3 regions of the Streptomyces sp. NPDC006733 genome follow, and region 1 is predicted to be linked to each of the others. Evidence: riboswitches for the same ligand, from Rfam matches in the RefSeq annotation. Region 1 holds a riboswitch; each other region holds the start of a gene.

Region 1 (7,332 bases):
CCGCGACCAGGTTGCGCAGCAGGGTGCGGCCGACGCCGCCGGGCCGCCGGCTCGCGCCGATCACGGCCACCGAGCGCGGGGTGAGCAGCCGCTGCACCGAGCGCGCCTCGGCCCGGTGCTCGCGGGCCCGCATGACCTGGACCGACGCCTCGGTGGGCTCCAGGTCGAGTTCGAGGTGGACGACGCCGTCGGTGAAGCTGCGCTGCTGGGTGTAGCCCGCGTCGGTGAAGACCTTGACCATCTTGCGGTTGGCGGGCAGCACTTCGGCGATGAAGCGCAGGATGCCGCGCTCACGGGCGACCGCCCCGATGTGCTCCAGGAGCGCCGAGGCCACCCCGCGGCCCTGGTGGGCGTCCTGGACGAGGAAGGCCACCTCGGCGCGGTACGCGTCGCCGCTGGCCGGGCGGCCGTCGGCGTCGATGCGGTCGTAGCGGACGGTGGCGATGAACTCGTCGCCGACGGTGGCGGCCAGGCCCACGCGGTCGTCGTAGTCGTGGTGGGTGAAGCGGTGCACGTCCCGGTCGGAGAGCCGGGGGTAGGGCGCGAAGAAGCGGTAGTACTTCGACTCGTCGGAGACCTGCTCGTAGAAGTCCACGAGCCGCTGGGCGTCGTCGGGGCCGATGGGCCGGATGTGGGCGATGCCGCCGTCGCGCAGGACGACGTCCGCTTCCCAGTGCACCGGATAGGGGCGGGAGGCCGGAGTCGTCATGGGGTCAGGGTAGCGACCTCGTGCGCCCGGCCGGCTCGATGCTGTCCGGGCGCGTCCGTCTGGCGTCGGCTCCCCGCAGCGGGCAGGCTGAGCTGCGTCGAGGTGTCTGAGCAGTCTTCTCCCCGTGCGAAACTGGTCTAGACAACAGGAACGACCTGAAGGGCTACACCATGGTTGAGCGCCGTGTCACCGTCGGCTGGGCCGAGGGCCTGCACGCCCGCCCCGCTTCACTCTTCGTCCGCGCGGTGACCGCCGCCGGCGTCCCGGTGACGATCGCGAAGGCGGACGGCAACGCCGTCAACGCCGCCTCGATGCTGGCCGTGCTCGGCCTGGGCGCGCAGGGCGGCGAGCCGGTCGTGCTCGCGTCGGAGGCCGAGGGCGCCGACGCCGCACTCGACCGGCTGGCCAAGCTGGTCTCCGAGGGTCTCGAGGAGCTCCCCGAGGCCGTCTGAACCCCTGGGCGCATGCCCGTGCGGGAATGGGCGGGGCCGCGTTGTCCGACGGGATAACGCGGCCCCGCCTTTTCCATTCCGCGCGCCGTTTCCGGGCGCGTTGAAGAGTACGTTTCCGGCTCCGTTTCCGAGCGCCGATAATTCTGCCCACTTGTATACGGCGCCATTGTTAATTCCTCCGGCGCGCCGCGTATACAGGATGTTTCGGAGTTCTCACCGCGACCGCGCGCTCCACATGTCCGGCGGAGATCCTGCGGGCCCGCTCCGCGTCGCCGCGGGCCACCGCGTCGACGATGGCGCCGTGCTCCTCCCAGGACTCGACGGCCCGGCCGGGCTCGCCCTCGCCGTACACCCAGGCGATCTTGTGCCGCAGCTGGGTGAGCAGGGCGGCCAGGGTGGCGCTGCCCGAGGCCTGGGCGAGCGTCTCGTGGAACCAGCCGTTCAGCGACGGCAGGTCCGACAGCTGGCCCTGCTGGGACCGCTCCTGGCCCAGCCGCACCAGCCCGCGCAACACCTTGAGGTGGGCGTCCGTGCGCCGCTGGGCGGCCCGCGCGGCCCCCAGCGGCTCCAGCAGCCCGCGGATCTCCAGCAGGTCGGCCGCCTCCTGCTCCGTCGGCTCCGCGACGGAGGCGCCCGCGTGCCGCCGGGTCCTGACGAACCCCTCGGACTCCAGCGTGCGCAGCGCCTCGCGCACCGGGACCCGGGAGACGCCGTAGCGCCTCGCCAGCAGCTCCTCGGTGAGCCGGCTGCCCGGCGGGTAGAAACCGCCGACGATGTCGTCACGGATCGCGGTGCACACGACCTGTGCGGAGATACGGCGCCCCGCGCCGTCCGTCCCGTTCACACCCGATTCCGCATCGCCGGTCTCCATTCATTTCCCCGTATTCTTCGGCGACTCTATTCCAGCACATCCGCGATTCCGACCGCAGTCCAGAATTCATGGATTATTTTTGGACAGCACGGCGGCACCGCGCCACGGCAGCACGAAGGCCCCGGCGGGGAGCCGGGGCCTTCGAGGGGGGACGGGAGTGCTGGGATCCGGGAGGGATCAGATGGCGACGCCGTGCGAGCGCAGGTACGCCTCGGGGTCGATGTCCGAGCCGTACTCGGCCGTGGTGCGGGCCTCGAAGTGCACGTGCGGTCCCGTGACGTTGCCGGTCGCGCCGGACAGGCCGATCTGCTCGCCGGTGGTGACGGTCTGGCCGACCGACACGCTGAGCGAGGACAGGTGGGCGCAGAGCGTGTAGATGCCGTCGCTGTGGCGGATCACGACGTTGTTGCCGTAGGCCGAGTCGAAGCCCGCGGTGACGACGGTGCCGGCGCCGACGGCGTGCACCGGGGTGCCGGTGGACGCGGTGAAGTCGACACCGGTGTGGTAGCCGGAGGACCACATGGAGCCGGCGACCTTGTACTCGGTGCCGATGCCGCTGTCGACGGGCAGCACGAAGGAGTTGAGCTTCCTGCGCTCCTCGTCACGGGCGGCGCGGGCCTGGGCCACGCGCTCGGCCTCGCGGTCCGCCTTGGCCTTCGCCTCGGCGGCGGCCTTCTTCGCGGCGGCGTCGGCCAGCCGCTTCGCCTCGTCCGCCTTGCGCTTGGCCTCGGCGGCCTTGCGCTTGGTCTCGTCGGCCGCCTTGTGCTGGGCGGCGGCCTGGGCGGCGAGGGAGTCGGCGAGGCTGTCCGAGGCGGTGACGGCGCGGGCGAACGCGATGTCCTCGATCGCCTGGGGAGCGACGTCGCCCGGCGTGGAGAGCGCGGTGGCGGCGGTGGCCCCGAAGGTGCCGGCCGCGGTCAGGACCGCGACGCCGGCCAGGGTGGTCCCGGTGCGCAGAGCGGCACGACGGGGACGGCGGTGCTTCCCGCTGGGCGCGGGCAGAACGTTGAACGCCATGGGTGCGGCGAGATCCTTTCCTTCCTTCTCGCCTACCGGGTTAGCTGACGGGTTCGGAGCAGGAAGGTCTCCTACGGGCTGCCCCGCACGGCGGGGTCGGCCCGATTCACCCCAGGGACGTGGGTCCCCGGCTCCCCAGGCTCGCGCCTGACGGGGACTCGGCGATCACTGCCCGGTTGCCGCAGGACGCGGCGGATGGTGACGGGCAGCAGGAGGACGCTAATCGGACCGCCCGGGTTACGCCAAACAGATCAGGTGATTTGTTGCGTTCGCCACAAGGACGGTTTGCGGGCCGATAAAGATCCAAAACGCCCGGAACCCCGGCGTCCCAAGGGGAGCGCCGGGGTTCCGCCGGCTGTCGCGGCCGGAGCCGGTCAGCCGGCCGCGATGACCTTCACCGGGCCGAGGCCCAGCTCCGTGACGGGCCCCTCGATCGCCGAGGCGTCGCCCACCAGGACGACGACCATGCGCTCCGGCGGGAAGGCGCTGACCACCGCGGCGGTCGCCTCCACGGTGCCGGTCCGCGCCAGGCGCGCGTACATCTGCGCCTGGAAGTCGTCCGGCAGGAACTGCTCGACCTGGTCGGCGAGCGTGCCGGCGACGGCCGCGGCCGTCTCGTAGCGCAGCGGGGCGACACCGACGAGGTTCTGCACGGCGACGTCGCGCTCGTCGTCGGTCAGCCCCTCGGCCGCCAGGGTGCGGATGACCTGCCAGGCGTCGGCCAGCGCGGGTCCGGTGACCTCGGTGGCCACCGAGCCGCTGATGGCGAGCAGCGAGGCGCCGGTGCCCTCCGGGGTGGACAGCAGCACCTGGCCGAAGGCCCGCACGCCGTACGTGTAGCCCTTCTCCTCGCGCAGCACCCGGTCCAGGCGGGAGGTCAGGGTGCCGCCCAGGCAGTACGTGCCGAGCACCTGCGCCGGCCAGACCGGGTCGTGCCGGTCGGAGCCGGTGCGGCCGATCAGCAGCTGCGTCTGCACCGCTCCCGGCCGGTCCACGATCACCACGCGCGCGGTGTCGTCGGAGGTGATCTGCGGCAGCGGGCGCGGCTGCGCGGTCGAGCCGGTCCATTCACCGAGCGTCTCGTCCAGCAGCGCGACCAGGTCGATGCCGGTCAGGTCGCCGACGACGACGGCCGTGGTGGTGGCGGGGCGCACGTGCGCCTCGTAGAACGCCCGGACGGCCGCCGCGTCGATCCGCGCCACCGTCTGCTCGGTGCCCTGGCGCGGGCGGGAGCAGCGCAGGTGCGCGGGGAACAGCTCGGCGGACAGCGCCATGGAGGCGCGGCGGGCCGGGTTGGCCAGCTCGTGCGGGATCTCGTCGAGGCGGTTGTTGACCAGCCGCTCGACGTCGCTGTCCGGGAACGCCGGGGCGCGCAGGGCGTCCGCCAGCAGCCCGAGGGCCTTGTCGAGGCGGGAGGCCGGGACCTCCAGGGAGACCCGGACGCCCGGGTGGTCGGCGTGCGCGTCCAGGGTGGCGCCGCAGCGCTCCAGCTCGGCGGCGAACTCCTCCGCGGTGAGCTTGTCGGTGCCCTCGGAGAAGGCGCGGGCCATGATCGTGGCCACGCCGTCCAGGCCCTCGGGCTCCGCGTCCAGCGGCGCCGACAGCAGCACCTCCACCGCGACGACCTTCTGGCCGGGGCGGTGGCTGGTGAGCACGGTCAGCCCGTTGCCGAGCGTGGAGCGGTCGGGGGCCGGGAAGGCCCACGGCTTGGGGGCGCCGGGCTGCGGCTGGGGGTGGAACGTCATGGTCGCGGCGACGTCGGTCACTGGTCCGCGCCTTCCTGCTCGGTCTCTTCGGCCGCCTCGTCGGGCGAGCCGGTGGGCTCGTAGACCAGGACGGCTCGGTTGTCGGGGCGCAGCCGGGCCGCGGCGACGGCCCGCACTTCCTCCGGAGTGATCTCCAGCACCCGCTGGACGGCGGTGAGCGCCAGCTGCGGGTCGCCGTAGAGCACCGCGAAGCGGCACAGCTCGTCGGCCCGGCCGCCCACGGTCGCGAGCCGGTCCAGCCACTCGCGCTCCAGCTGGGCCTGGGCCCGCTCCATCTCCTGCGGGGTGGGGCCCTCGGCGGCGAAGCGGGCCAGCTCCTCGTCGACGGCCGCCTCGATGTCGGTCAGCTCGGCGCCGCTGGACGCCTTGACGTCCAGCCAGCCCAGCGACGGGGCGCCGGCCAGCCGCAGCAGGCCGAAGCCGGCCGCCACGGCGCTGCGGTCGTGCCGCACCAGCCGGTTGTGCAGCCGGGACGACTCGCCGCCGCCGAGCACCGTCAGCGCCAGGTCGGCCGCGTCGGACTCCCGGGTGCCGTCGTGCGGCAGCCGGTACGCGGCCATCAGGGCGCGGGAGGGCACGTCCTCCTCGACGACCTCGCGCAGCTGCCCGCCCATCACGTCGGGCAGCGACCCGTCGCGGGGGGTGGGCTTGCCGTCGTGGCCGGGGATGGTGCCGAAGTACTTCTCGACCCACGCCAGCGTCTGCTCCGGGTCGATGTCGCCGACCACGGCCAGCACCGCGTTGTTCGGCGCGTAGTACGTGCGGAAGAAGGCCCGCGCGTCCTCCAGGGAGGCCGCGTCCAGGTCGGCCATCGAGCCGATCGGGGTGTGGTGGTACGGGTGGCCGTCCGGGTAGGCCAGCGCGGTCAGCCGCTCGAAGGCCGTGCCGTACGGCACGTTGTCGTACCGCTGGCGGCGCTCGTTCTTGACGACGTCGCGCTGGTTCTCCAGGCTCTCCTCGTCCAGCGCGGTGAGCAGGCTGCCCATCCGGTCGGCCTCGAGCCACAGCGCCAGTTCCACCTGGTGGGCCGGCATCGTCTCGAAGTAGTTGGTGCGTTCGAAGCTGGTGGTGCCGTTGAGCGAACCGCCCGCGCCCTGGACCAGCTCGAAGTGACCGTTGCCCTGCACACTGGCCGAGCCCTGGAACATCAAGTGCTCGAACAGGTGGGCCAGTCCGGTCCGGCCTTTCACCTCATGACGGGAACCGACGTCGTACCAGAGGCACACCGAGGCGACCGGGGTGAGGTGGTCCTGGGAGAGCACCACACGCAGGCCGTTCGCCAAACGGTGTTCGGTTGCTGTCAGGCCGTCGGAGTCCTGCGGCGGTGTGCCGTCCGACGTGGCCGTGAGACCCATGGGCAAGCTGTCCTTCCGGTCGTATGCACGTGTCGTGGTCGAGTGCTGACACTCTAGGCAAGCGTGCCGACACCACGCGAAGTTCCCGCTCACGGCACGCTTATGCCGGGCGGTGGTCACCAGTGTCAGCGGGCCGGTCCACAATGGTCCGCGTCAGCCCCGTCCAGGTCCAGGAAAAGGAGCAGCAGCCGCGATGGCCCGCCGCACCACGAAGACCCCACCTCCCGACGACTTCGAGGAGCGCATCCTCGACATCGACGTCGTCGATGAGATGCAGGGCTCCTTCCTCGAGTACGCCTACTCGGTCATCTACTCGCGCGCCCTGCCCGACGCCCGTGACGGGCTCAAGCCCGTGCACCGGCGCATCGTCTACCAGATGAACGAGATGGGGTTGCGCCCCGACCGCGGCTACGTGAAGTGCGCCCGCGTGGTCGGCGAGGTGATGGGCAAGCTGCATCCGCACGGCGACGCCTCCATCTACGACGCCCTCGTCCGCATGGCGCAGGGATTCTCCATGCGCCTGCCGCTCGTCGACGGGCACGGGAACTTCGGTTCCCTGGGCAACGACGACCCGCCCGCCGCGATGCGCTACACCGAGTCGCGGATGGCCGGGGCCGCCACGCTGATGGTGGAGTCCATCGACGAGGACACCGTCGACTTCTCGCCCAACTACGACGGCCAGGAGATGGAGCCGGTCACGCTCCCGGCCGCCTATCCGAACCTGCTGGTCAACGGCGCTTCCGGGATCGCGGTCGGCATGGCGACGAACATGCCGCCGCACAACCTCGGCGAGGTCATCGCCGCGGCCCGGCACCTGATCAAGCACCCGGGCGCCGACCTCGAGACGCTGATGCGCTTCGTGCCGGGCCCCGACCTGCCCACCGGCGGCCGCATCGTCGGCCTGGCCGGCGTGCGGGACGCGTACGAGAACGGCCGCGGCACGTTCAAGATCCGTGCCACCGTCTCGGTCGAGGACACCTCGCCGCGCCGCAAGGGCCTGGTCGTCACCGAGCTGCCGTTCACGGTCGGCCCGGAGAAGGTCATCGCCAAGATCAAGGACCTGGTCGGCGCGAAGAAGCTCCAGGGCATCGCCGACGTGAAGGACCTCACCGACCGGTCGCACGGCCTGCGGCTGGTGATCGAGGTCAAGAACGGCTTCCAC
Region 2 (7,332 bases), on a different contig from region 1:
GGGGCGAGGGCCAGGTCGAGGCTCTTGCCCGCGGACTGGGCGACGACCGGGATCCCGCGCTCCCGCAGCGCGAACCGCATCGCCGCCCGGTCGGCGAGCCAGAGCCGCCGGGCGAGGTGCCCGACGGTGTCGCCGGGCGCGATGTACGGGGCGCCGGTCGGGATCTCGATGACGACCAGGGGGTTGCCGCGGCGCGCGAGGTCGCCCAGCACTTCGAGGATCCGCTCGTCGGCGAGCTGGGTGACCGCGTAGACGAGGGCGCCGCGGGGCAGCGCCGGCGGGGGCAGCCGCTGGAGGGCGGGGACGGAGTAGCCGAGGTCCTTGCGGACCTCCAGCACGCTCTCGACGATCCGGTAGAAGTACCCGTTGCCGGAGCCGGGTTGCAGCCAGCGCAGCGTGCCGCCGATCGACACCAGGCCGACGCGGTCGTGGCTGCGCAGGTAGGCGCGGGTGAGGCCGGCGGCGGCGCGGACCGTCTCGTCCAGTCCCGAGGTCCGGGTCGCGGGGTCCACGAAGTCGACGAGGGCGTCGACCAGCACGACGGTGTCGGCCGTGCGCTCGGCGGCGAACTGGTTGATCTGGATGCTGCCGCGCCGGGTGGTCGAGGGCCAGTGGATGCGCCGCTGCCGTTCGCCCCAGATGTGCGGGCGCACCCCGACGACCTCGATGCCGTCGCCGTTCTGCCGGGCGGTGTGCTCGCCCAGGCGGTCCGGCAGCCGGACCGGGATGGGGGTGAGGGAGGCCTGCGCGGGCACCGGGAAGACCTGGATCTCGCCGAGTTCGGCGCGGACCGTGCGGCGGGCGAGGCCGCCCGTGTCGTAGACGTCCACGTCGACCGTGCCCAGGCTCCAGCGGCCCCAGCGGCGGGCGGTGAGGGCGAGTGCGACGACCGGGCCGTCGACGGTGAGCGCGGTCAGCTCGATGCCGGGGCCCAGCGTGATGCCCGGGTCGATCCAGCCGGCCGCCCCGTCGAAGTCGAGCCGGATCCGGACGGCGATGTCCTCGTTCTCGAAGCAGCGGTCGGGTTCCGTCTCGACGGCGGCCGCCAGCCGGGTCGGGCGGCCGGCTCCGCTCGCGGCGGCTCCCGGTCCGGCCAGCACCAGCAGGACGACCGGTCCCGCCGCCAGGGCCAGCAGCCAGGCGTGGCCGGTGAGCAGGGCGGCGGCCGCCGCCACGGCGGCCACCGTGAGCAGCCGCAGGGCGCGCTCGCCGATCCGCCAGCCGGGCGGCGGCGGGGCCGGCGGCTCGGCGGGCTCCGCCACCTCGTCGGCGCCGGCGTCGGGCGGGCCGCCCAGCGCCCGCGCGATGTGCGCGGGGACGGCGGCCGGCCGGGTGGCGGGCCTCCCCGGCGGCTGTCGGCCCGCGGTCACGGCCGCGCTGCCTGCCGCGGGACGCCGCCGTCGGGGCGGCGCTTGTCGGCGGGCAGGGTCTGCGGCGCCGGCACCGACCGCGCGACCTCGGCGATGACGTCGTCGGCGTTGATCTGCCGCACCCACAGCTCGGGCCGCAGCGTGACGCGGTGCGCGAGGGCCGGGACGACCAGGGCCTTCACGTCCTCCGGGGTGACGTAGTCGCGCCGGTCGAGCACCGCGCGGGCGCGGGCCAGCTGCACCAGCGCGAGACCGCCGCGCGGCGAGGCGCCGACCTGGATCTGCGGGTGGGCGCGGGTCGCGCCGATGAGGGCGACGACGTACGCGACCAGGTCGTCGTCGACCTCGACGCTCTCCAGGCTGGCCCGCATGGCGAGCACCTCGGCGGGCGTGCTGAGGGTGTCGAGCACGGCTTCCGGCGCGGCCCGGTCGAGGCGGGTGCGGAGCATCGACGCCTCGTCGGCGGGCGGCAGGTACCCCATCCTGACGCGCAGCAGGAAGCGGTCCAACTGCGCCTCGGGCAGGCTGTACGTGCCCTCGTACTCGATGGGGTTCGCCGTGGCGATGACGACGAACGGCTCCGGCAGCCGCCGGGTGACGCCGTCGACCGAGACCTGCGCCTCGGCCATCGCCTCCAGCAGCGCCGCCTGGGTCTTGGGGGGCGTCCGGTTGATCTCGTCGGCCAGCAGCAGGTGCGTGAAGAGCGGGCCCGGCCGGAAGACCATCTCGCCGCTGCGCTGGTCGTAGAAGGGCGCGCCCGACACGTCGGAGGGCAGCAGGTCGGGGGTGAACTGGATGCGGCGGAAGTCGAGTCCGAGGGTGGTGGCGAAAGAGCGGGCGAGCAGCGTCTTGCCGAGCCCCGGCAGGTCCTCGATGAGGACATGGCCGCCGGCGAGCACCCCCAGCATGACCAGTTCGAGGGATTCGGGCTTGCCGACCACGGCGCGCTCGATCTCGGCGAGCACCTGGCGGGCGCGCTCACCGGCCTCGCGCGGTGTCAGGGCCGGGTGCGCGGGAGTGACGGGGCGGGCACCGGCGGGATGGGTGTCGGCGGGTCGGTCGACGGTGGCCTGAGCTTCCGTGGGTCGGTCGATGGGCTGGGCCGGCTGAATGGTCGTCACGGTGCTCCTGGGAGGACGTTCGGCGGTTCAGTGGTTCCGATGGGGCACGGCGGTCCTGGTCACAGCTCGTCGAGGCGGTCGAGGACGGCCCGCAGGACCTGCGGCGGGATGGTGCCGTGCGGGGCGGGCTCACGGGGGTCGATCCAGGGCCACAGCTCGGGGCCGACCACGGCGGCGGCCCGCTCGGGCTGGGCGAGCAGCGAGATCCCGTGCCGTTCGGCGAGCCGGGCCGCGTACAGCCGCTGGACGCCGGGCTGCAGGGTCTGGGTCCAGCCGTTCTCGGCGGACGTCCCCAGGGCGACCGCCCGGCCCCAGTCGCCCAGCCGGGGCGTTCTCCTGCCCAGCAGCCGGACCGGTCTGCGGTAGCCCTGGTCCTGGGAGTCGAAGCCGGCCGTGTAGCGGGCGGTGAGCAGGGCGACGGCGGTGAGGACCAGCAAGCCGGTGCCGGCCGCGGCGAGCCCGCCGGCCAGCGCGAGGGCGGCCTCGGTGCCGGCCGCGAACGTGCCGAGCACGAGCAGGGTGTGGCGCGTGGAGCCCGGGGTCACCGGTCACCTGCCGGGGCCGTGGCGACGGTGGCGTCCTGCGGGCTCTCCGCGTCCCGTGCCGCGGCGGCCAGTTGGGCCGCGATCGTGTCGAGGGCGGCGCCGGCCCGTCGCAGGTGGCCGTCGTCCATCGGGTGGCTGGAGTACCGCGCCTCGCGGAAGAGCTGCGTCAGCTCCCCGGCAGCGGTCCCGGTCAGGGTGCCGCCGGCGACCGCGCGGTGCAGCAGGTCCGTGGGGCTGTCCGAGTCGAGCCGGGCGATCCCGGACCGGCCGAGGGTGGTCTCCATCGCCGCGTAGCAGGCGATCACGGCGGCGCGCGCGTCCTCGCCGTGCAGGGCCCGGCGGCCGGAGTCGACGGCGCCGGCGAGCGCGTTCCCGGCGGCGTCGGGGCTGCCGGGGATCAGCTGGAGGCCGGCTCCGGACCGGCCGGCCAGGTACCAGCGCAGCCAGCGGACGAGCGCGACGACGATCACGGCTGCGGCCAGCGCCGCTCCGACGAGGAGCAGCAGGTGGAACAGGTCGAAGGACGATCCGTCCGAGGGCTGTCCGGTGGCGTCCGACGGCGGTGCCGGCTGCTCGCTGACGGGCGGCCCGCTCGGCGTCGCGGTGGGGATCGGCTCGTTCCGCGGCTCGGCACCCGCCGGTTCGCTGCGGTGGCTGAGGAGCACGGCGACGGGCACCAGGACGAGGGCGGCGGTCAGCAGCGGCAGCGCCGCGTCCTTGAGGCGTTCGGCGGCCGGGTCGGGGCTGTCGATGTGCTGGACGGCCCGGCGGTAGCGCGCGGCGAGCAGCGCGCCGCCCACCACGCACGCGAGGGCCAGCAGCGCGAGGTAGCCGCCGTGGTACGAGAGCGGGCCCGAGCCGTCCGAGCCGTCGAACACCGATCGGCCGCCCCCTGCCCGCAGCGCACCGGCCGCGAGGACCAGACCGCCCACAGCGGCGGTGGCGAGCAGGAGGACCGGCCGACCGGTGATCCGGGCCAAGGGGTCAGGCGAGGCGCACTGCGCCGGCGAACGGCATCCAGCTCATCTTGCCGACCTCGACGACGCCGCCCGGGTGCGGGGCGTGCACGATCTCGCCGTTGCCCAGGTAGATGGCCACGTGGCTGATGCCGGAGTAGAAGAACACCAGGTCGCCGGGGCGCAGCGCGGACTGCGAGACGCGCTGGCCGTCGTTGATCTGGGTGTACGTGGTGCGGCTGATGCTGATGCCGGCCGAGCGGTACGCGGCCTGCGTGAGGCCCGAGCAGTCGTACGAGTTCGGGCCGGTGGCGCCGGAGACGTACGGCTTGCCGCGCTGGGCGAGGGCGAAGCTGATCGCCTGGGCGGCGCGGCCGCTGGCGGGGCCGTTGTACGTGTAGGACGCGCTGTTGCCGCTGCCGGACTGCTGGGTGTCGAGCTGCTTGACCTTCTTCTGCTCCTCGGCGGTGAGGCTGCTGAGCAGCTTCTGCGCGTCGGCGAGCTTGGCGGCGGCGTTCTTCTTCTCGGCCGCCAGCTTGGTCTGCGCGGCGGCGAGGTCGGCGACGCTGGCGGCGGCCTTGGTGCGCTCGGTCGTCGCGGCGGTCTGCTGGGTGCGGAACTCCTTGATGGCCTCTTCCTGCGTGGCCGACACACGGTCCACGAGGTGGGACTGCTCGAGGAACTTCTCCGGGTTGTCGGAGAGCAGCAGGGCGGTGGTCTGGTCGACGCCGCCTTCGCGGTACTGGGCGGCGGCGAACTGGCCCAGGGTCTCGCGGGCCTCGTTCAGCTTCTGCGTCTTCTTCGCGACCTCGGCCAGCAGCAGGTCGGCCTTCGCGCGCTGCTGGTCGGTCTTCTCCTTCGCCGCGTTCGCGTGCTCCGTGGCGACTTCGGCCTTCTCGCGAAGGTCGTCGATCTGCGCTTTGACCTCCGTGATGGAGGGCTTCGCGGGCGCGGCGCTCGCGGACTCGCTCAGCAGGGTCACGGTGGCCAGCGCCACCGTGGTCAGGCCCACCATGGCGCGGGGGCCGGTGGAGGCGAGTATTCGCGGGCGCGGTTTGCGGTGCGACGCCAAGGCAGACATTCCTTCCGTGGTCCGCTTACCGGGTTAGCTGACGGGTTCGGGCTGTGGAAGGCTGCCCTACGGTGCTGGCGTCCGTTGTGCGGACGTTCGCCCCGATTCACCCCAAGTCTTGCGTGTGGGTCCCCGGTTCCGGCCTCGCGGCCGCATTCAGCGGAGGCAGTTCGCCGTCGGCACTGCGCCGGCTTGGGAACGATCTGCCTAGCGGGTCACCGTAGCCAACTGGGGCCGTTGTTGGGAAGTTTCCTTCGGAAGGTGAGCGAAATCGCATCGTTACCTTACCTATTGTGACCGTCTTGTCCGGATCAAGACGGACGCGAGGCCCCATAGATGGGCATCTGGGTAATGGGTGCGATCTTGACAACCGTGCCGGTGTGCGGCGCGTGAATCATGTTGCCGTCGCCTATGTAGAGGCCGACGTGGCTGATGTCGTCGTAGAAGAAGATCAGGTCCCCGGGGCGCAGCTCCGACGTGGAGACGCGGTCGCCCGACTTCACCTGGTCCCAGGTGGTGCGCGGCAGGTCGATGCCGGCCGCCTTCCAGGCCGCCTGGGTGAGCCCCGAGCAGTCGAACGAGTTCGGGCCCGTGGCGCCCCACACGTACGGCTTGCCGATCTGCTGCTGGGCGAAGGCGATGGCCTTCTCCGCCTGGGACGAGCTGGTGCCCGTGCCGGACGATCCGCCGGTGCCGGTCCCCGTGTCGCCCCCGGGGTCCTTCGCCGCCTCCTTGGAGGCGGCCTCCCGCGCGGCCTTCTCCTTGGCGGCGATCTCGGCGGCGCGCCTGCGGTCGTCCTCCGCCTTCTTGGCCGCCGCCGCGGCCAGCCGGGCCTTCTCCTGGGCGGTCAGGGTGTTGAGGAGCCGCTGGGCCTCCGCCAGCTTCGCCTTGACGGTCTGCTTCTCCGTCTCCAGCTTCGTCCGTGACGTGTTCAGCGCTTCGAGGCCCTTCACCGCCTCACCGCGCTTCTGCGTCGTGGTGGCCTGCTCGACGCGGAACGTCTCGACGGCGTCCTTCTGGTTGCCCGTCATCCGCTTCATCTGATGCGTCTGGTCGAAGAACTCCTGCGGAGTGTCGGAGAGCAGGAAGGTGCTCGTCGAGTCGACGCCGCCGCTGCGGTACTGGGCGGCCGCGTACTGGCCCAGCACCCGCCGCGCGTCGTTCAGCGCCGCCGTCCGCTGCGCGACCTGGTTCAGCAGCGTCTCGACCTTGGAGCTCTGCAGGTCGGCCTGCTCCTTCGCGCCGTTGTAGCGCTCGGTGGCGACCTCCGCGTCATGGTTGAGCGCGTCGACCTTCGCCTGCACCTCCTCGATGGAGGGCGGCTGCGGCTGCGCGGGTGCCGCGCTCGCCGTCTCGCCGAGCAGGGTGACGGTGGCCAGGGCCGCCGCCGTCAGGCCGACGGCCGCACGGGGGCCGGCCGTGGTGAGCAGCCCTGCGCGGATGCCGGGGCGGGGTTTGCGGTGCGACGCCAAGGCAGAAGCCCTTCCGTGAACCGCTTACCGGGTTAGCTGTCGGGTTCGGGCTGTCGGAAGGTCGCCCTACGGTCCGTGCGGGACTTCCCTCGCGGGAGGCCCCGTGCGGGCCGATTCACCCCAGTGGTGCTGATGGGTCCCCGGCTGCGGCCTCGCGGCCGCACTCAGCGGAGACGGTCCGTGACGGCGTGTTGCCGAAGGGGAGGACGGACCGTCTGGTCCGGCACGGTAGCCAACACTCGTGTCCTGTGGGAAGACCGGTGTCCGATAGGCCCGAAACCATTTCGTGATGTGAGCACAGTGGGCGGGTACGACAGCGGAGAGTGAGCGCTCGCGGAGCGCTCCTGGCGGACTCCCGCAAGCTGAGTACGAGGTGTCAGTGGGGGCGCCTAGACTCGGGAGGCGATGAGCAGCCTCTTTGACGACAGCTTCCTGGCCGACCTCCAGGCCCCCGACCACGCGTCGGAATCCGTCCCGCCGCCCCCGGAGCACGGCTCCGCGCACGGGCCGGACGATGCGGCGGACGACCTCTTCGGGGGGCGCTTCAACGGACCCCCGCAAGGCGGCCGGGACGCGTACTACCGGGATGGGGCCGCCCGCCCGGCGGTCGACCCCGCCCAGCTCCTGGAGGGGCTGAACGAGCAGCAGCGCGCCGCCGTCGTGCACGCGGGCGGGCCGCTGCTCATCGTCGCGGGCGCCGGCTCGGGCAAGACGCGGGTGCTGACGCACCGCATCGCCCACCTGCTGGGCACCCGCGGGGCGCACCCGGGGGAGATCCTCGCGATCACCTTCACGA
Region 3 (7,332 bases), on a different contig from region 1:
CGACAGCGGCGGCAGACCCGTCGGCTACCTCGCGGCCTCGCCGCTCGACCTCGACGAGGGCACCCCCGCCGCGCTCCGCAGCCACCCGCGCTCCGCGGTGGTCCGGCACGGCGGGTACGCCCTGGCGCCGGGGCAGCGCGACAACGCGGCCCTGCTCGCCCTCTACGCCGAGGCCGCCGCCCGGCTCGTCGCCCAGCGGCGGCCGGTGCACTACGTGGAGCTGCCGGCGTCCGAGACCGCCGCGCTGGACTGGTGCCGGCTGGGCTTCGGGTTCGAGGAGATGTACGGGCTGATGGCCGTCAAGCCCCGCGGCCGCCAGCCGCGCGGTGTGGACGGGCTGAGCATCCGCCGGGCCGGCCCCGGCGACCTGCCGCAGATCGGCCGGATGGCCGCGGAGTCCGCGCGCCACCAGCGGCAGTCGGCGATGTTCCTGCCGCAGTCAGACGCCGCCCTGGCCGCGCTGCGCACCCGCTACACCGGCACCCTCTCCGACCCCCGCAGCGCGGCCTGGATCGCCGGCCGCGGCGGCGAGGAGATCGGCATGGTCCTGCTCGCCCCGGCCGCGGCGGGCCCGGTCACCCCCGACGCCTGCGTGGAGCTGGCCGAGGCGTACGTCGAGCCGTCCGCGCGGGGCGAGGGCGTCAGCCGGATCCTGCTGGCCACCGCGGTGGCCTGGGCGTACGACCACGACTACCGGCACATCGGCGCGCGCTGGCACTCCGCCTCGCCGCTGGCGTCGGGGCACTGGCCCGCGGTGGGCTTCCGGGTCGCGGCCCACCGCCTCAGCCGCGTCCTGGACCCCCGCAACGCCCCCGCGCAGGCGCCGCTCGGCACGTGACGGCGCTCACGGCGGGACCGCCGGGTGACCGGGCTCACACAAGGGCCACGCACAGCTGCGGACTTCTCCACGGTGCGTTTCCGATACGGGCGCCTGATAACGCCTCCGGCCTTTCCGTTCACGGATAGTCAAGAAATCGCACACGCTCGGATCGGGTCGGCCGACTCACGGTCACAAAGACGAGCGGGCGCTTATGCACGTGATATGCGGCTCACCCGGCGAATGTTGCCGGAAGCTCGGTCGCTCGTTTAGCTTCGGCTCTCCCACGGGTCGAATGCCCGCGGGGTCCCACCGGGTGGAACGCCTAGTCCTGCCGCTGCCCGGTGATCCACACACCAAACTTCTACGGCAGGAGCGGGGGACCCAGGTAAGTGCCGTTCCCGGAAATCGCGGAACGGCTTGGGGTGAAGTCGCAGTACGCCGCGCCTTTGGCGGTGCGTGCCGCGGCCGGGCATCTCCAGCCCGAACCCGACAGCTCACCTCGCCGGCGTAGGAGAGGAACTCCCCCATGCCCGCAAAGGGAAAGCACCGCAGCTCCCGCATGACCCGGCTCACCCGCATCTGCGTCGCGGCCGGCACCGGCGGCGCCGCTCTCGCGCTGCCGCTGGCCATGTCCTCGAACGCCTTCGCCGCCGACACCAGCGCGGGCACCCACGCCGCCGCGCACGTCGCCGCCGCTGCCGCGCAGCCGGTGGCCAAGGCCGCTCCGGTGGCCAAGACCGCCCCCGCGAAGAGCACCGGCACGTCCTACCAGGTGGTCGGCGGCGACAGCCTGTCGAAGATCGCCGACGTGCACCACGTCGACGGCGGCTGGCAGAAGCTGTACTCCGACAACAAGGAGACGGTCGGCGGCAACCCGGACCTGATTCACCCCGGCCAGACGCTGGCCCTGGGCGCCAAGGCCGCCGCGCCGAAGCACTCCGCCCCGTCCGCGGACGCGGCGCCGAAGTCCTCCTCGAAGTCCTCCTCCTCGTCCTCCACGGAGACGAAGAAGGCGGCTCCGGTCCAGAAGGCCGAGAAGGCCGAGAAGACCGAGACCAAGAGCGACGCGTCCACGAAGTCCTCTTCGCAGTCGTCGGAGCAGTCGTCCTCCTCCTCGTCCGGCTACACCGCGCCGGTCTCGGGCGCCGGCATCGGCACCCCGTACCACCAGTCGGGTTCCAGCTGGTCCAGCGGCTACCACACCGGTGTGGACTTCGTCGTGTCGACCGGCACCACCGTGAAGGCCATCGCGGCCGGCACCGTGGTCTCCGCCGGCGACGGCGGCGCCTACGGCAACCAGGTCGTCATCCAGCACAGCGACGGCAAGTACTCGCAGTACGCGCACCTGTCCTCGCTGTCCGTCTCGGCCGGCGAGACCGTCAGCGCGGGCCAGCAGATCGGCCTGTCCGGCGCGACCGGCAACGTGACCGGGCCGCACCTGCACTTCGAGATCCGCACCGGCCCCGAGTACGGCTCGGACATCGACCCGGTCGCGTACCTCAGCGAGCACGGCGTGAGCGTCTGACCCGTACGCCCGACCCGTACGACCTGTCCCGCGACGCCTCGCGCGACGCCGCAGTGCCCGCCCGGACCTGATCCCGGGCGGGCACTGCGGCGTTCCCGGGGTGCGGGGCTGCTGCCGCACGAACGCCCGGACGGCACGAGCGGCCCGCGCGGTCAGCCGGCGGCCGGGTGGTTGTAGCCGAACACCCGCGCCCCGGTCTCGGAGCGCGGCTGGTGGCTGGAGCCCTGTCCGAGCAGGACGTACGTGCCGGGGCCGTGCCGCCGGTCGCCCTCGATGACCTCGCCCTCGGCCACGTAGTAGCCCTCGCCGACGGTCTCGTGCACGTCGACGCCGGGCCACCGCGAGCCCGGTGCGAAGTCCACCACCCAGAAGCTGAACGGGGCGGGACCCGGCAGTTCGCGCAGCAGGATGCCGGGCCCGATCTCGGTGGCGGGGACGCCGTCGACGTGGAGGGCGAGCACCCTGCCCGGTGCCCGGAGAGCCTGATCAGGTGCGTTCATCCGACCAGCATCTCCCGGCGGCCCCCCGGGTCGTGGGCGATCACTCGAACAGGGCGGCGAGTTCGCCGCGCGAGGCGATGCCGAGCTTCGGGTACGCCTTGTACAGGTGGTAGCCGACGGTGCGCGGGCTGAGGAACAGCCCGGCCGCGATGTCCTTGTTCGACAGGCCCTGCCCGGCGAGCCGGGCGATCTGCAGCTCCTGCGGCGTGAGCCCGGCGAGCACCCCGGGCTCGCGGCTCTGCGGGGCCACCGTGCCGGTCGCCCCGAGTTCGCCGCCCGCCCGTTCCGCCCAGGGACGGCTGCCCAGCCGCTCGAACACGTCCAGCGCCGCCCGCAGGTGGCCGCTCGCCTCGCTCTTGCGGCGGGCGCGGCGCAGCCACTCGCCGTACAGCAGCGCGGTACGGGCGTGCTCCAGCGGGCGGCGGTGCTCGTCGTGGAGCCGCAGCGCGGCCGTGTAGTGCGCCTCGGCCTCGGCGTCCGAGCCGGCGTCGGCGGCGAGCAGCGCCCGGCAGCGCAGCACCAGCGCGTCGCACCAGGGCTGCCGCGTACGGGCCGCCCACCGCTCGAAGCGGGCGAACGGCTCGGCGGCGCGCGGGCCGAGCCCCAGCCGGACGGCCGCCTCGACGAGGTCGGGGATGCTGCGGGTGGCGCAGAAGTGGTGCCGCAGCGGTTCGCGCGTGAGCCGCTCCAGCCCGTCGAGGGCCGCCTGCGCCCGGCCCAGGCCCAGATCGAGCGTGCCCTGCGCCCAGTACGACCAGGGCGCGCCGGGCGGCATCGCGGTACCGGCGACGACGGCGAGCGCGTCGTCGCAGTACCGCCGGCAGCGCTCCTCGTCGCCCTCGACGGCCGCCAGGTAGGCCAGCACGCTGCTGAACTGGCTGGTCCACTGCTGCTGCCCGGTGTCCCCGGCGATCCGCAGCGCCTCCTGCGCGGTGGCCAGCGCGTCCCGGTGCCGGCCCGCGAACACCTCGGCCTCGGCCTGGAAGAACAGCACGGTCGGCAGCCGGCCGATGCCGCCCAGTGCGCGGCTCTCGGCGGCGAGCGCCGCCGCCAGTTCGTGTGCCTCGTCGTCCTGCCCGACGGCCAGCCCGGCGCCGCACAGCAGCATCAGGTCGCGCGGGTCGCGGGATCCGGCGGCGCGGGCGGCGGTCACGGCGGCGGTCAGGTCCGGCGGTCCGCCGCCGGTGGGCGGGCCGAGGGCGGCGCTGATGAAGCGGGCCACCGGCGCCACCGGACTCGCCGCGGGCAGCTCCAGGGCGTCCAGCCGGGCCACCGTGTCCGCGACCTCCTGCTCGCCGAGGTACCAGGCCGTGTGGGCGGCCTGCATGAGCATCCGGGCGGCCCGCTCGGGGTCGGCCGCGGCCGCGTGGCCGGCGCCCTCGGTCAGCAGTCGGTGCGCGGTGGGGAAGGAGCCGCCGAGGAAGTCGGCCAGTGCCCGGACGTGGTGGAGCCGGGCGGTCAGCGCGGGATCGCCGGTCCGGCGGGCGGCCTGCTCCGCGCAGTCGCGGGCCCGGTCGAGCTCCCCGGCCTCGGAGGCCGCCTCGGCCGCCAGCACCAGGCGCCGGGTGCCGGCCGCCGGGTCGGTGCTCAGGCGGGCCGCCCGCTCGAAGGCGGCGGCGGCCGCCGCGTACCCGCTGCGGTCCCTGGCCCGCCCGGCGGTGTCCTCCAGCGCGGTGGCCGTCGCCTCGTCGGGTCCCGGCGCGGCCGCCGCCAGGTGCCAGGCCCTGCGGTCCGCGTCCTGCGGCGCGTCCAGGATCCCGGCCAGCGCCTGATGGGCGGTGAGCCGGTCGGCCAGCGGCGCGCGCTGGTAGACCGCCGCACGGACCAGGGGGTGCCGGAACCGCAGCCGGTCCTCGTCCAGTCGGATCAGGCCGCCCTCCTGGGCGGGCGGCAGGTCCGCGGCGCCGGCGCCCAGCGCCCGCGCCGCCCGCAGCACGGCCCGCAGATCGCCGGTGTGGTCGGCGGCGGCGACGAGCAGCAGCCGCTGGGTGGCGGCCGGCAGGTGGCTGACCCGGCCGTGGAACGCCATCCGCAGCCGGCTGGTGAGCGGCAGCGCGCCCGGCCGGAAGCGGCCGTCGGGGCGCTCCGCCTGGAACGCGACCGGCAGTTCCAGCAGCGCCAGCGGGTTGCCCTGGGCCTCGGACAGGACGCGGTGGCGGACGGTGGGGGAGAGTTCGGCGCCGTGCAGCGCCAGCAGGGCGGCGGCCGACACCTGGGTCAGTCCGCGCAGCCGCAGTTCGGGAAGGCCGGGCGCGGGGAACGCGCCCTCGCCGTCGCGCGCGGCGAGCAGCAGGGCGATGCCCTCGGCGTCGAGCCGCCGGGCGGCGAACATCAGCGCGTCGGTCGACACCCGGTCCAGCCACTGCGCGTCGTCCACGACGCACAGCAGCGGCCCGTCGCCGGAGTGGGCGGAGAGCAGCGACAGCACCGCGAGCCCGACGAACATCGGGTCGGGGGCCGCCCCGACGGCCATCCCGAACGCGGCCTCCAGCGCCAGCCGTTGGGGCTCGGGCAGCTCGCCCAGCGACCCCATCGCGGGGCGCAGCAGCAACTGCAGTCCCGCGAAAGGAAGTTCGGCCTCGAACTCGGTGCCCGAGCCGCGCACGACGGCCATCGCGCCGGCCGACTCGACCGCGTCGTCGAGCAGTGCCGTCTTCCCGATGCCCGCCTCGCCGCGCAGCACCAGCACTCCGCTGCGGCCCGCCCTGGCGCCGGACAGCAGCTCCGCGATCGCCGCCTGTTCCTCGGTGCGTCCCTGCAACATGGGCCGCACGCTACCCAACGGCCCGGCCGCCGCCGCGGGCGGCTGCCGGCTCCCGGCGGATCGCGGTCTCCCGCTCGATCGTCGTCGGGTCCATCCGGCGTCCTCACCGCTACCGGGCGGCGGGAGCCACCGGGTTTCCGGTCGGGGTGATGAGCTCCTGCAGCGCGGGCGCGCACCGCTCGACGAGGGCGGGGACCGTCATGGCGCGGACCGCCTCGCCGCGCGCGATCCCGTAGACGGCGCCGAGGCCCAGCAGCATGCCCACGGCGAGCTCGGCCCGCAGCGCGGCCTCGGGGCCGGTCAGCCGCCGGGCGAGCCCGGCGATGACCTGCTCGCGGAAGTTGGCGCGCAGGACGTCGCCCTGCCCCTCGGCGGAGTGCAGCGGTGCGAAGACGATCCGCAGGATGGGGTCGATGCCGCGCTCGTTCTGGCTGGTGAGGATCTGGGTGACCATGTGCCGGCCGAGTTCGCCCAGCGGGGCGTCGAGCAGGGCCGCCGCGTCGGTCTCGAAGGAGATGACGCGGGCGAAGAGCTTCTCCTTGTTGCCGAAGTACTTGACGATCAGCGGCGCGCTCACCCCGGCCCGCTCCGCGATGGCCTTGAGGGTGATGTCGCCGTAGGACCGCCGGCCCAGCATGGTGCGGGCGGCGCGCAGGATCGCGGCCTTGGTGGCGTCCGCGTCACGGCGCCGGGTGTCGGGGGCAGCTGTCGTCATGGCACTCATGCTCCCTCCAGGGCGGGGTCGGCGGCCGCTCCCGCGCGCGGCGCGGCCGTGTCGGGCGGGCCGGGCGTGCCGCGCCGGCCGCCGGGTATCGACACCGCCGCGAGGAAGGCGAGGATCGCGACGCCGCCCGCCAGGGTGAAGGCGATCAGGTAGCCGTGCAGCGTCGGGACGTCCGCGCCGCCCACCGGCGCGGTGTGGTGGATCAGGATCGCCGCGACCGCCGCGCTGCAGGTGGCCTGGCCGACGGTGCGCATGAGGACGTTCACCCCGTTCGCGGACGCGGTCTGCCCGGCCGGGACGGCCCGCAGGATCAGCGTCGGCAGCGCGGAGTAGGCCAGCGTGGTGCCCGACGCGACGACGGAGGCGCCGACGATGATCGCCCACAACTGGCGGCTGTCCGCGATGCGCAGCACGTAGCCGAGGGCCAGCAGGACGGCTCCCGCGGCGAGGGTGAACCTGGGGCCGCGGGCCGCCGAGATCCGGGCCGAGACGGGGGACAGCAGCAGCATGGTGATGCCGCCGGGCAGCAGGCACAGCCCGCTCGCCACGATGGACAGCCCCAGCCCGTAGCCGGTCGCCTTGGGGGCCTGCACCAGCTGCGCGGTCACCAGGGAGTTGGCGTAGAAGGCGAAGCCGGCGAGGAGCGCGGCGACGTGCGGCAGGGCGACGCGCGGGCTGGCGGCCAGCCGCAGGTCCACCAGCGGGCTCGTGGCGCGCAGCTGCTGGCGGCGCCACCCGGCGAGGATCACGACGGAGCCCGCGGCCAGGCTCAGCACGGCCGGGCTGGTCCAGCCCCACTGGCCGCCCTGGGAGACCGCCAGCAGCAGGCAGACCAGGCCGGCCGCCAGTCCTGCGGCGCCGGTGAAGTCGAAACGGCCGGGGGAGCGGACGGGCGACTCGCGCACGACCCACCAGGCCAGCCCGAGGCCGAGCGCGCCCAGCGCGGTGGTGGCCCAGAACATGACGTGCCAGTCGGCGTACTGCACGATCAGGGCGGCG

The links. Region 1 has a riboswitch for cyclic di-AMP ahead of ABZ721_RS24190 (M23 family metallopeptidase). Riboswitches for the same ligand answer to the same signal wherever they lie in the genome.
Positions count from the first base shown of each region.
Region 2: it holds a riboswitch for cyclic di-AMP, as region 1 does, so the genes downstream of both, ABZ721_RS16470 (NlpC/P60 family protein) here and ABZ721_RS24190 (M23 family metallopeptidase) in region 1, are expected to answer to the same signal.
Region 3: it holds a riboswitch for cyclic di-AMP, as region 1 does, so the genes downstream of both, ABZ721_RS03490 (LysM peptidoglycan-binding domain-containing M23 family metallopeptidase) here and ABZ721_RS24190 (M23 family metallopeptidase) in region 1, are expected to answer to the same signal.

Region 1 is NZ_JBEYJD010000028.1:20,960-28,291, forward strand. Features, by position in the region: gene ABZ721_RS24175 (GNAT family N-acetyltransferase) at 1-709, opposite strand, end outside; gene ABZ721_RS24180 (HPr family phosphocarrier protein) at 880-1,161, shown strand; gene ABZ721_RS24185 (GntR family transcriptional regulator) at 1,331-2,032, opposite strand; gene ABZ721_RS24190 (M23 family metallopeptidase) at 2,210-3,049, opposite strand; cyclic di-AMP (ydaO/yuaA leader) riboswitch at 3,065-3,223, opposite strand; gene ABZ721_RS24195 (pitrilysin family protein) at 3,424-4,815, opposite strand; gene ABZ721_RS24200 (pitrilysin family protein) at 4,812-6,170, opposite strand; gene ABZ721_RS24205 (DNA topoisomerase IV subunit A) at 6,364-7,332, shown strand, end outside.
Region 2 is NZ_JBEYJD010000016.1:96,920-104,251, reverse strand. Features, by position in the region: gene ABZ721_RS16490 (DUF58 domain-containing protein) at 1-1,370, opposite strand, end outside; gene ABZ721_RS16485 (MoxR family ATPase) at 1,367-2,371, opposite strand; gene ABZ721_RS16480 (hypothetical protein) at 2,551-3,036, opposite strand; gene ABZ721_RS16475 (DUF4129 domain-containing protein) at 3,033-4,016, opposite strand; gene ABZ721_RS16470 (NlpC/P60 family protein) at 4,021-5,073, opposite strand; cyclic di-AMP (ydaO/yuaA leader) riboswitch at 5,071-5,236, opposite strand; gene ABZ721_RS16465 (C40 family peptidase) at 5,376-6,536, opposite strand; cyclic di-AMP (ydaO/yuaA leader) riboswitch at 6,542-6,716, opposite strand; gene pcrA (DNA helicase PcrA) at 6,942-7,332, shown strand, end outside.
Region 3 is NZ_JBEYJD010000002.1:270,736-278,067, reverse strand. Features, by position in the region: gene ABZ721_RS03495 (GNAT family N-acetyltransferase) at 1-838, shown strand, start outside; cyclic di-AMP (ydaO/yuaA leader) riboswitch at 1,162-1,341, shown strand; gene ABZ721_RS03490 (LysM peptidoglycan-binding domain-containing M23 family metallopeptidase) at 1,347-2,345, shown strand; gene ABZ721_RS03485 (cupin domain-containing protein) at 2,498-2,845, opposite strand; gene ABZ721_RS03480 (AAA family ATPase) at 2,886-5,609, opposite strand; gene ABZ721_RS03475 (TetR family transcriptional regulator) at 5,719-6,324, opposite strand; gene ABZ721_RS03470 (MFS transporter) at 6,330-7,332, opposite strand, start outside.